2 regions of the Zhenhengia sp. genome follow, and region 1 is predicted to be linked to the other one. Evidence: riboswitches for the same ligand, from Rfam matches in the RefSeq annotation. Region 1 holds a riboswitch; the other holds the start of a gene.
What was found. A riboswitch is a leader RNA that binds a small molecule or an ion and turns the genes downstream of it on or off. The one in region 1 is predicted to bind lysine.
Positions count from the first base shown of each region.

Region 2: linked by a shared signal. The riboswitch ahead of ACLTBU_RS06770 (Na+/H+ antiporter NhaC family protein) and the one ahead of ACLTBU_RS11430 (aspartate-semialdehyde dehydrogenase) in region 1 are both predicted to bind lysine.

Region 1 is NZ_JBKVCH010000009.1:152,504-156,936, reverse strand. Features, by position in the region: gene ACLTBU_RS11440 (beta-L-arabinofuranosidase domain-containing protein) at 1-1,671, opposite strand, end outside; gene ACLTBU_RS11435 (small, acid-soluble spore protein, alpha/beta type) at 1,948-2,148, opposite strand; lysine riboswitch at 2,385-2,567, shown strand; gene ACLTBU_RS11430 (aspartate-semialdehyde dehydrogenase) at 2,672-3,670, shown strand; gene dapA (4-hydroxy-tetrahydrodipicolinate synthase) at 3,692-4,433, shown strand, end outside.
Region 2 is NZ_JBKVCH010000004.1:243,875-248,307, forward strand. Features, by position in the region: gene ACLTBU_RS06760 (ArsR/SmtB family transcription factor) at 1-172, shown strand, start outside; gene ACLTBU_RS06765 (4Fe-4S binding protein) at 175-939, shown strand; gene ACLTBU_RS06770 (Na+/H+ antiporter NhaC family protein) at 1,091-2,638, opposite strand; lysine riboswitch at 2,772-2,948, opposite strand; gene ACLTBU_RS06775 (NAD(P)-dependent oxidoreductase) at 3,068-4,306, opposite strand.

The sequences.
Region 1 (4,433 bases):
TTCTAAAGCACGCTCCATATTCTGAGAAAAGATGGTATCATTGCCATCTAGAGAGATATTAGAAAGATCAAATCCAGATGCAACTTTAATAGGTGTTTGGGCTGTTTTATCTGTAATAACCACGTTTGCAACTACACTCACTGAAGAATCTACAATGTTTCCTTTAATTTGCTTAACTCCAGTCTTTAAGAAATCTTCAGTAGTTAAATCTGCCTGCCATACTACTTTTTCAAGTCCTATAGTATTATCTTCATAATTTACCTTTATTCTATGAGGTAAAGTTGGTAAGATTCCCAAAGAAGTGTTAACTTTTACATCTGCTACTTCAACAATATCTAATTTTTCATAAACTGGATATACATTTGCAATAAATTCCTTTTCAAGAGCTGCTAATCCATAACTCATTTTCGCTGTTAATGTAACTAATTTGTAATTATCAATTGGCCTTGTTACTTTTCCATTATCAGAGATAATATGAGGTTCAGAGCTTTCCCATGAAATACTAGAACCTAATACGCCTTTTGTAGGTAATTGAAGATCTTTCGTTACAACATTCAAATTACCAAGAGTAATTGTATCTCCATCCTTCTCTACAATTTGCCTATCTGTTAGATGAGCCTTTACTTTTACCTCAAATGTTTTAGTGGCTATTTCTCCTCCAGATTGTATAGTTGCAGTTAAAGTAACTGTCTTATCTGCCTTTCCGGCCTTTGGCCTTGTTACTTTACCTAATGAGGATACAGTAATTGCATCACTTGTTTCCCATGTAATAGAAGTACCCATTTCTCCAGTTGTAGGCAGCACTAAGTCTTCTGTTACAGCTGAAATATCCCCAAGTGTTAATGAGTCTTTATCTCTCTCAACTTGTTCTTTATCTGGTATTTCTACTTGTTCTAAAACTTCCTCTTGACTCATGGAGTAATTATAAATTTTAAAATCAGCAATTTTACCTTCAAAAATGTCATTACCAAATTGACCATAACCGATATAATTTTGAGTACTGTTTTGTAGGGCAGAAAGATCAGTATCTGTAGCAATCGTATCAATTAATTTTCCGTCTTCATATAAAGACATACTCTTTTCAGATCCATCAAATGTAACCGTTGTATAGATCCAACGTCCAATATCAATGTTCTCTCCTTTTTCGGGCCCTTTTTCACCTGACCAACCAGTATTTGTAAGGGCACTAGTATAGCCTGTATGCCCCTCATTATATCCGTTTGCTAATAGATACATATAAGAAGTCGTACCGCTACCAATATCCCATATTCTCTGATAACTTGTTAGTTCCTCAGCATATGTCCAACAACTAATTGTTACATCCTCTAAGCCATTTAGTATACCGCTTGGCATCTCTATATAAGTATTTGTAGCGCTAGGGCTTCCTCCTTGCATGACAAAAGCAGTATAATCTTGCCCATATATAGTGACTTGTTCCGTTTCTACTTGGGATCCTGTTGGACGTACAACTCCTGCCTTTCCATTGTTACTCACATCATTCGCAATCGTTCCAGATTGCAATGACTTAAAATCATAATGTAGAATTAAGTTATTATCTACTGCTTTCTCTGAAGATGCTTGAGTCATTGGAGCTAAACTAATGACTATTCCTGCTGTAACTATTGTCACCAACAATGTGTGTTTAGTGTTAATAGCCTTCATTTTTTTCATCACTCACTCCCCCTATCTTTATTTAATACCTAAATCATATCAATATGCATGGATTCTCTCCATTCATTTTCTTGTGAAAATGTTTAGTTTTTTTTTAAATTTTTAGATGCATACTGATAAAAAGGGGTTATTTTATTATTTTATTGTGTTTTTTTATTTTCTCTTGTATATCTTAATAATTATTATGCTATACATAATAAAATAAGCTTCTTGTACGTTATGTTTTAGCATGATAACTTACAAGAAGCTTTACTTACAGAGCCCTTTCTTTAAATCCTATGCATTATTTTCTTTATTTTTTAATTCTCTTTTCTTTTTAGTCATAAGACCACCAATACGCCCTGTTTCTTTAGGTGTAAGGCTCTTCCATCCACCTTCTTGCACTTTATCTAAAAGACCTAATTCCTCTGCAATTTCAAGCTTCATCTTTTGGTCTGGTGATAAAGCATCAAATAATTTCTCTTTAGTGCTATCCATGTTTTTCATAGAATTACCTTCCTTTTTTTGTATTCATGTTCTACAGTATGGATAATTTATCTTAAAAATATACACCCTCACCCTACTTTTTCAGCTTTTATGCATTTTTTTAGTTTTCTAGCATATAATATGTGCATCATCAATCTTTTCATAATTTAAAATAGTATTTAATTGTTTGTAATATTGACACCCGTTATGCGTCATGTTATGATTAGACACAATTGAATAACATTAATCATTCATGTAGAGGCGCGATACTTATGAGTAGAATTTAGGATTCTTACAAGAGAAGTTGACTACTTTCAAAAGGAAGCATCGCCGAAGGGTAATGTGCTTGTACACTTTATTCCTGGGTGTATAGTGAATAGCTATACAACTGTCACCTTTTGCTATACAATAGGTGGTGTGCTACTGTGTTTAAGTGATTCTTGTAAATGAAGTTTACATCATCGTATTCACAGCCAGCTACCTATTAGCTGGCTTTTGTTATTTATTTTAAAATGTTAGGGAGGATCTCATCATTATGAAAAAAATTAATTTAGCGGTTGTAGGCGCAACTGGCATGGTAGGACGTACATTTTTAAAGGTTTTAGAAGAAAAGAATTTACCTATTGAGAATTTTTATGTTTTTGCTTCAGCTCGTTCAGCAGGCTCTACTCTTACTTTTAATGGTAAAGAATACACTGTTCTTGAACTTAATGAAAACAGCTTTAAAGATTATCAAATCGATATTGCTCTTTTCTCAGCAGGTGGTGGCACAAGCTTAAAATACGCTCCTATTGCAGCAGAAAGCGGATGTATTGTTATTGACAATAGTTCTGCATGGCGTATGGATCCTAATGTTCCTCTTGTTGTGCCTGAAGTAAATCCTGAAGATATTAGAAATCATCAAGGTATTATTGCAAATCCGAACTGCTCTACCATACAAGCTGTTGTTGCACTTAAACCTCTCCATGAATACTATGGTATTAAGAGAATAGTTTATACTACATTCCAAGCTGTATCAGGCGCTGGTATGGGTGGATGGAGTGATCTTGAAGAAGGACTTAAAGGCCAGGCCCCTAAAAAATTCCCTCATCCTATTGCAAACAACTGCTTACCTCATATTGATGTTTTCTTAGAAAACGGTTATACAAAAGAAGAAATGAAAATGGTTGAAGAAACTCGTAAAATCCTTCATGATGATACACTTCGTATTACAGCAACAACTGTTCGTGTTCCTGTATTTAACAGCCATAGTGAAAGTATTAACGTAGAACTTAATAAACCATTTGAAATAGATGAACTTATAAACAGACTATCTGCATCAGAAGGCATTATTGTTCAAGATGATTTAGCTAACAATATTTATCCTTTAGCTATTAATGCAACAGGTCATGATGAAGTCTTTGTTGGACGTATTCGTCGTGATGAAAGCCTTGAACATGGTATTAATCTCTGGGTTGTAGCTGATAATATTCGTAAAGGTGCTGCAAGTAATGCCGTACAAATCGCTGAATGGATTATTGCAAACATGATGTAAAAGTGAAAGGACTGATGATAAATGATTTTTAAAGGTGCAGGTGTAGCAATCGTTACACCATTTAATGAAAACGGAAGTATTAACTTTAATAAACTTAGAGAAATAATTGATTTTCAAATAGAAAATGGTACAGATTCTATCATTATCTGTGGTACAACTGGCGAAGCTTCTACTATGACAGATGAAGAACACCTTGAATGTATTAGAGTAGCTGTAGAACAAACTGCTGGTCGCGTACCTGTTATTGCTGGTACTGGTAGCAACGATACACATCATGGTATCACCCTTACAAAACGCGCTAAGGAACTTGGTGTGGATGCTACACTTCAAGTTACACCATACTACAACAAAACAACTCAAAGAGGACTTATCGAACACTTTAAAGCAATTGGTGAGGCTACTGACCTTCCTATGATTCTTTATAATGTACCATCTCGTACAGGTCTTAATATAACTCCTCAAACAGTATATGAGCTTTCAAAACTACCTTATGTTGTAGGGATTAAAGAGGCAAGTGGTAACCTTTCACAAGTAGCTCAAATTGCACGTCTATGTGGTCCTGACTTTGCTATTTACTCAGGTAACGATGACCAAATCATTCCTACACTTTCTCTTGGTGGTGTAGGCGTTATCTCTGTACTTTCAAACGTAGCACCAAAACAAACACATGATATGGTAGACCTTTACCTTAAAGGTGATACAAAAGAAGCACTTAAACTGCAATTAGACTATTTACCAGTAATTGATGCACTATTCTGTGAAG
Region 2 (4,433 bases), on a different contig from region 1:
TCATCTAAAAATTTTAATGAATGCTGGCATTATTAATGTCCATCAATGTGGCACAATGAACTTTTACTTTCTTGACCCCAAAAGTAGTAGCTTAAAACTAGTCACTGAATTTTGGAAAGAAGCAGAGCAAATAGCTCAACTATGCCCTATAACAAAAAAGGAGGCAACTTAAGCATGAATCTTTATCAAATTTATTTCAGCCCTACAGGCGGCACAAAAAAAGTTGCAGATATTATGAGTAAAACATGGAATTGTCCTAAGATAGAAATCGATTTATCTAACCCAGATATAGATTTTTCCCAGTTTACCTTCTCTACTGATGATCTTTGTATTGTATCTGTTCCTTGCTTTGGTGGACGTGTTCCAGCTGTATCTTTATCTCGCATTAATCAGATGACAGGTGGAAATGCACAGACCATTATAGTAGTAACTTACGGTAATCGTGCCTATGAAGATACCTTAATTGAACTTACAAATACTTTAAAAGCCAGAAGCTTCCACTGTATTGCTGCAATTGCTGCTGTTACAGAACACTCTATTATGCATCAATTTGGTGAAGGACGACCAAATGCTGATGATGAGAGCGAACTCATTAGATTTACAGATAGAATTAGAAAAAAGCTTGAGCAAAACTGTAATTTAAAAGAAATTCAAGTCCCTGGTAATACTTCATATAGAGTCTATAAAGGACTTCCTTTAAAACCGAAAGCAAATAAAAAATGTAGCAAATGTGGATTATGTGCTACAAACTGTCCTACTCAAGCTATTTCTAAAGCTAATCCCTCATCCATCAATAAATCTAAATGTATTTCCTGTATGCGCTGTACTTCTCTTTGCCCACAGCACGCTCGTAATCTTAATAAATTAGCCTTATTGATTGCATCAAAGAAGATGCAAAAAGTATGTGCTACTCCTAAGTCAAATGAACTTTTCCTTTAGATAGCTAGGTGTAGTGGTTGATACGCTCTCCTCTTCTAATCTACTATCATAGTCTTATCAATACATATTTTTTGTAGCAATAAAAAAGAGAGCCTAAGCTCTCTTTTTCATTTATATCCTTATATAAGTATTAAATTCTACTCTATTTATTTTACCCTTGGTGTTTTTTACTTATTTTATTTAATACAACAAGTGTACCTAGTAATAATACAATTGAGCTACCAAGTGTAATCCATACATTGGCTGTAACACCAGCAATAAGATAACCTATGAAACAACATCCTGCTACTACTAAAGTATATGGAATCTGTGAGGATACGTGATCAATGTGATTACATCCTGCTCCAGTGGATGAAAGAATAGTTGTATCTGAAATCGGTGAACAGTGATCTCCAAATACTGCTCCAGCGAGTGTTGCTGCAAGTGTTGCCGTGAGAAGCTCTGGTGCTACTGCTGCACAAATCATTGTTACAATTGGAATAAGGATTCCAAATGTTCCCCAAGATGTTCCCATCGCGAAAGCAAGTCCACCTGCTACAAGGAATACAATAGCTGGTATAATTGCTGGTGGCATATTAGATGCTGCTACTAAACCACCTACAAATTCTCCTGTATTTAAAAGTTCCCTACATACACCACTGATTGTCCATGCTAGTGTTAGAATAATGAAGGCACCTACCATTGATTTTACACCAATGCCTATACCATCCATAAATTCTTTAAATGTAATAACTTTACGTGGTACAAAAAGAAGGAATGCTACGATAAGTGCACCAAATCCTGCAAGTGCAAGAGCACTACCTGCATCTGTATTTCCAAAGCCTTCTGCTATGGTCATCCCCCCTTCAAAGTATCCACCTACATAAAGCATAGAAAATACTGCAAAGATAATAAGAGCAAGAATAGGAATAATTAAATCATATACTTTCCCTTTAGAAGAAATTTTCACTCTAGAAAGCTCATCCTCTTCGCCTTCTGAAGCTGCCATCCCTTTATGCTCCTTACCTTCTCTAGCTGCTTTTTCAAATTTGGCCATTGGGCCAAACTCAATATTTGTTACACAAAGTACAATAACCATAATTAAAGTTAAAATAGCATAAAGGTTATATGGGATAGTTGCCATGAAAGTTTCCATCCCATTAAGAGGTACCCCGTTTACATCTAATCCACTCATTTGTGAAACAACTGAAGCTGCCCATGATGAAATCGGTGCTATAATACAAATTGGTGCTGCTGTAGCATCAATAATATAAGCAAGTTTAGCTCTTGAAATTTGATGTTTATCTGCTACCGGTCTCATAACTGTACCAATTGTTAAACAGTTAAAATAGTCATCTATAAAGATCAGGCCACCTAATAATGCTGTACCAAATTGTGCGCCTCTTTTTGATTTAATTTTATTTCCTGCCCAATCTCCATAAGCTTTGGAACCACCTGCCATTGTAATAACAGCAACAAGTGCACCTAAGAATCCTAAGAATAAAATGATTGATGCATTAGCCCCTAATTTCTCAGCCATTAATGTAAAAGTTACATCTACAGCCTTAACTATACCACCACCAGTATTAAAAGCATAAATAAGTGTTCCTGATAAAATTCCTACGATTAATGAAGAAATAACCTCTTTTGTCATTAACGCTAACGCGATCGCTATAATTGGTGGTAAAATTGATAACCACCCAATATCAATTGCCTCCATATTTATCTCCCTTCAATTTCTTGTAATGTATTTAATTCAAATAAAAAAGTCTTGAGCAAATCACTCAAGACTTTTTTATCTCCGATTAGTAAATACCCAAACACTGGTTATTACTCTCATTTAACAAATAGACTTTCGTGATAGCTCCCCACAAATTAAATTTGTGACAGTGTTATGTATCTTCTACATAACCCCAACGTTATAGTATTAAAGCATTAACTATACGCTTCGGCGACTTCTCCTTTTTGTTTGCTTCAACGTGCTTAACTCCACAAACATACTCTTAGATATCGCAACCTCTATCTACTTTTTATTTAATTGTTATTTCTTTTCATACTATATACTATAAAATTAATCTTGTAAAGTACAATTTTTACATAAACTCGTATAATATGACATTTTTTTGCTAGTACTATCTTCTATTTAAGCTTATTTACCTTTATTTTTTATGTATGTTTCAATACTTTCAGCAACCACCTTTGAATGTGCTACTGCTTCTACAACAGTTCTTGCCCCAAGAACAACATCACCTGATGCAAATACACCTTCTCTTGTTGTATGCCCTGTTTCATCTGCTTTTAATAAGCCTATTGTATTTGTCTCTAGCCCTCTAGTATTCATAACAATATTATTTTTAGGAGACTGACTTACAGCTACTATGATTGAATCACATTCATATAACTTTTCTGTTCCTTCAAGATAAGTTAATGTTTCCACTCCATTTTCATCAATTTCACTCTTTGTATCTACATAAATAATGCCTTCATCTATTAATTCAACCGGCTGCTTAAGATACTCAAATTGTACACCATCTTTAATGGCTCCATCTCTTTCAGCCTTTGTACAAGTCATTGTTTCAGGTACACTTCTATAAATGATATGAACTTCATCTGCACCATTTCTCTTTGCTGTTCTTGCTGCATCCATAGCAACATCTCCTGCACCTATTACACAAACTTTACGCCCAAGATCATAGACATGAGGTGCTTTTAAATAGTCAATTGCATAATGAACATGTCCTAGTGTCTCTCCTTTAATATCTAGCGTTCTAGGATTCCATACACCTGTCCCTATGAAAATAGCTTCATAGCCATCATTAAAAAGTTTCTCTAAGGTTACAACAGGTCCTATTACAATATTGGGACGTATCTTAACACCTAATTCTTTAAGCTTTTTCTCATATTTATCTATCAAACTATTTGATAATCTATATTCAGGAATGCCGTATCTAAGTACGCCACCTATTTTTTCATGTGCCTCAAATATTGTCACTTTATAACCTTTAAGTGCTAATATAAAGGCTATTGTAATACCTGCTGGCCCTCCACCTATAATTGCAACTCTTTCCTTTTCTTTCTTCGGAACTTCAAATTGAACATGGTCTAAGTAATAATTTGAAACATACTCTTCTATACTGCAAAATTCTACAGGATCATCTTTAATCCCTCTTATACAGTTTCCTACACATTGACTCTCATGTGGACATACAATGGCACAGACAACAGACAGTGGATTATTCTCAAATAATATTTTCCCTGCTTCTATAAGCTTTTGCTCTTTAAATAATTGAATAACTTCTGGAACTGAAGTTGAAATTGGGCAATGACTCTTACATTTAGGCTTTTTACATAAATAACATCTTTCTGATTCTAATAATAACTTTTCCATCTCTGACTTTTACCTTCTTTTTATTCAAATCTACTTTTCACTTACATAACTATTATTTTTACTAATAAATAATAGTTATCCTATAATTGCCATTTTATTATACCATGGGTTATTTATTTTTCAAACT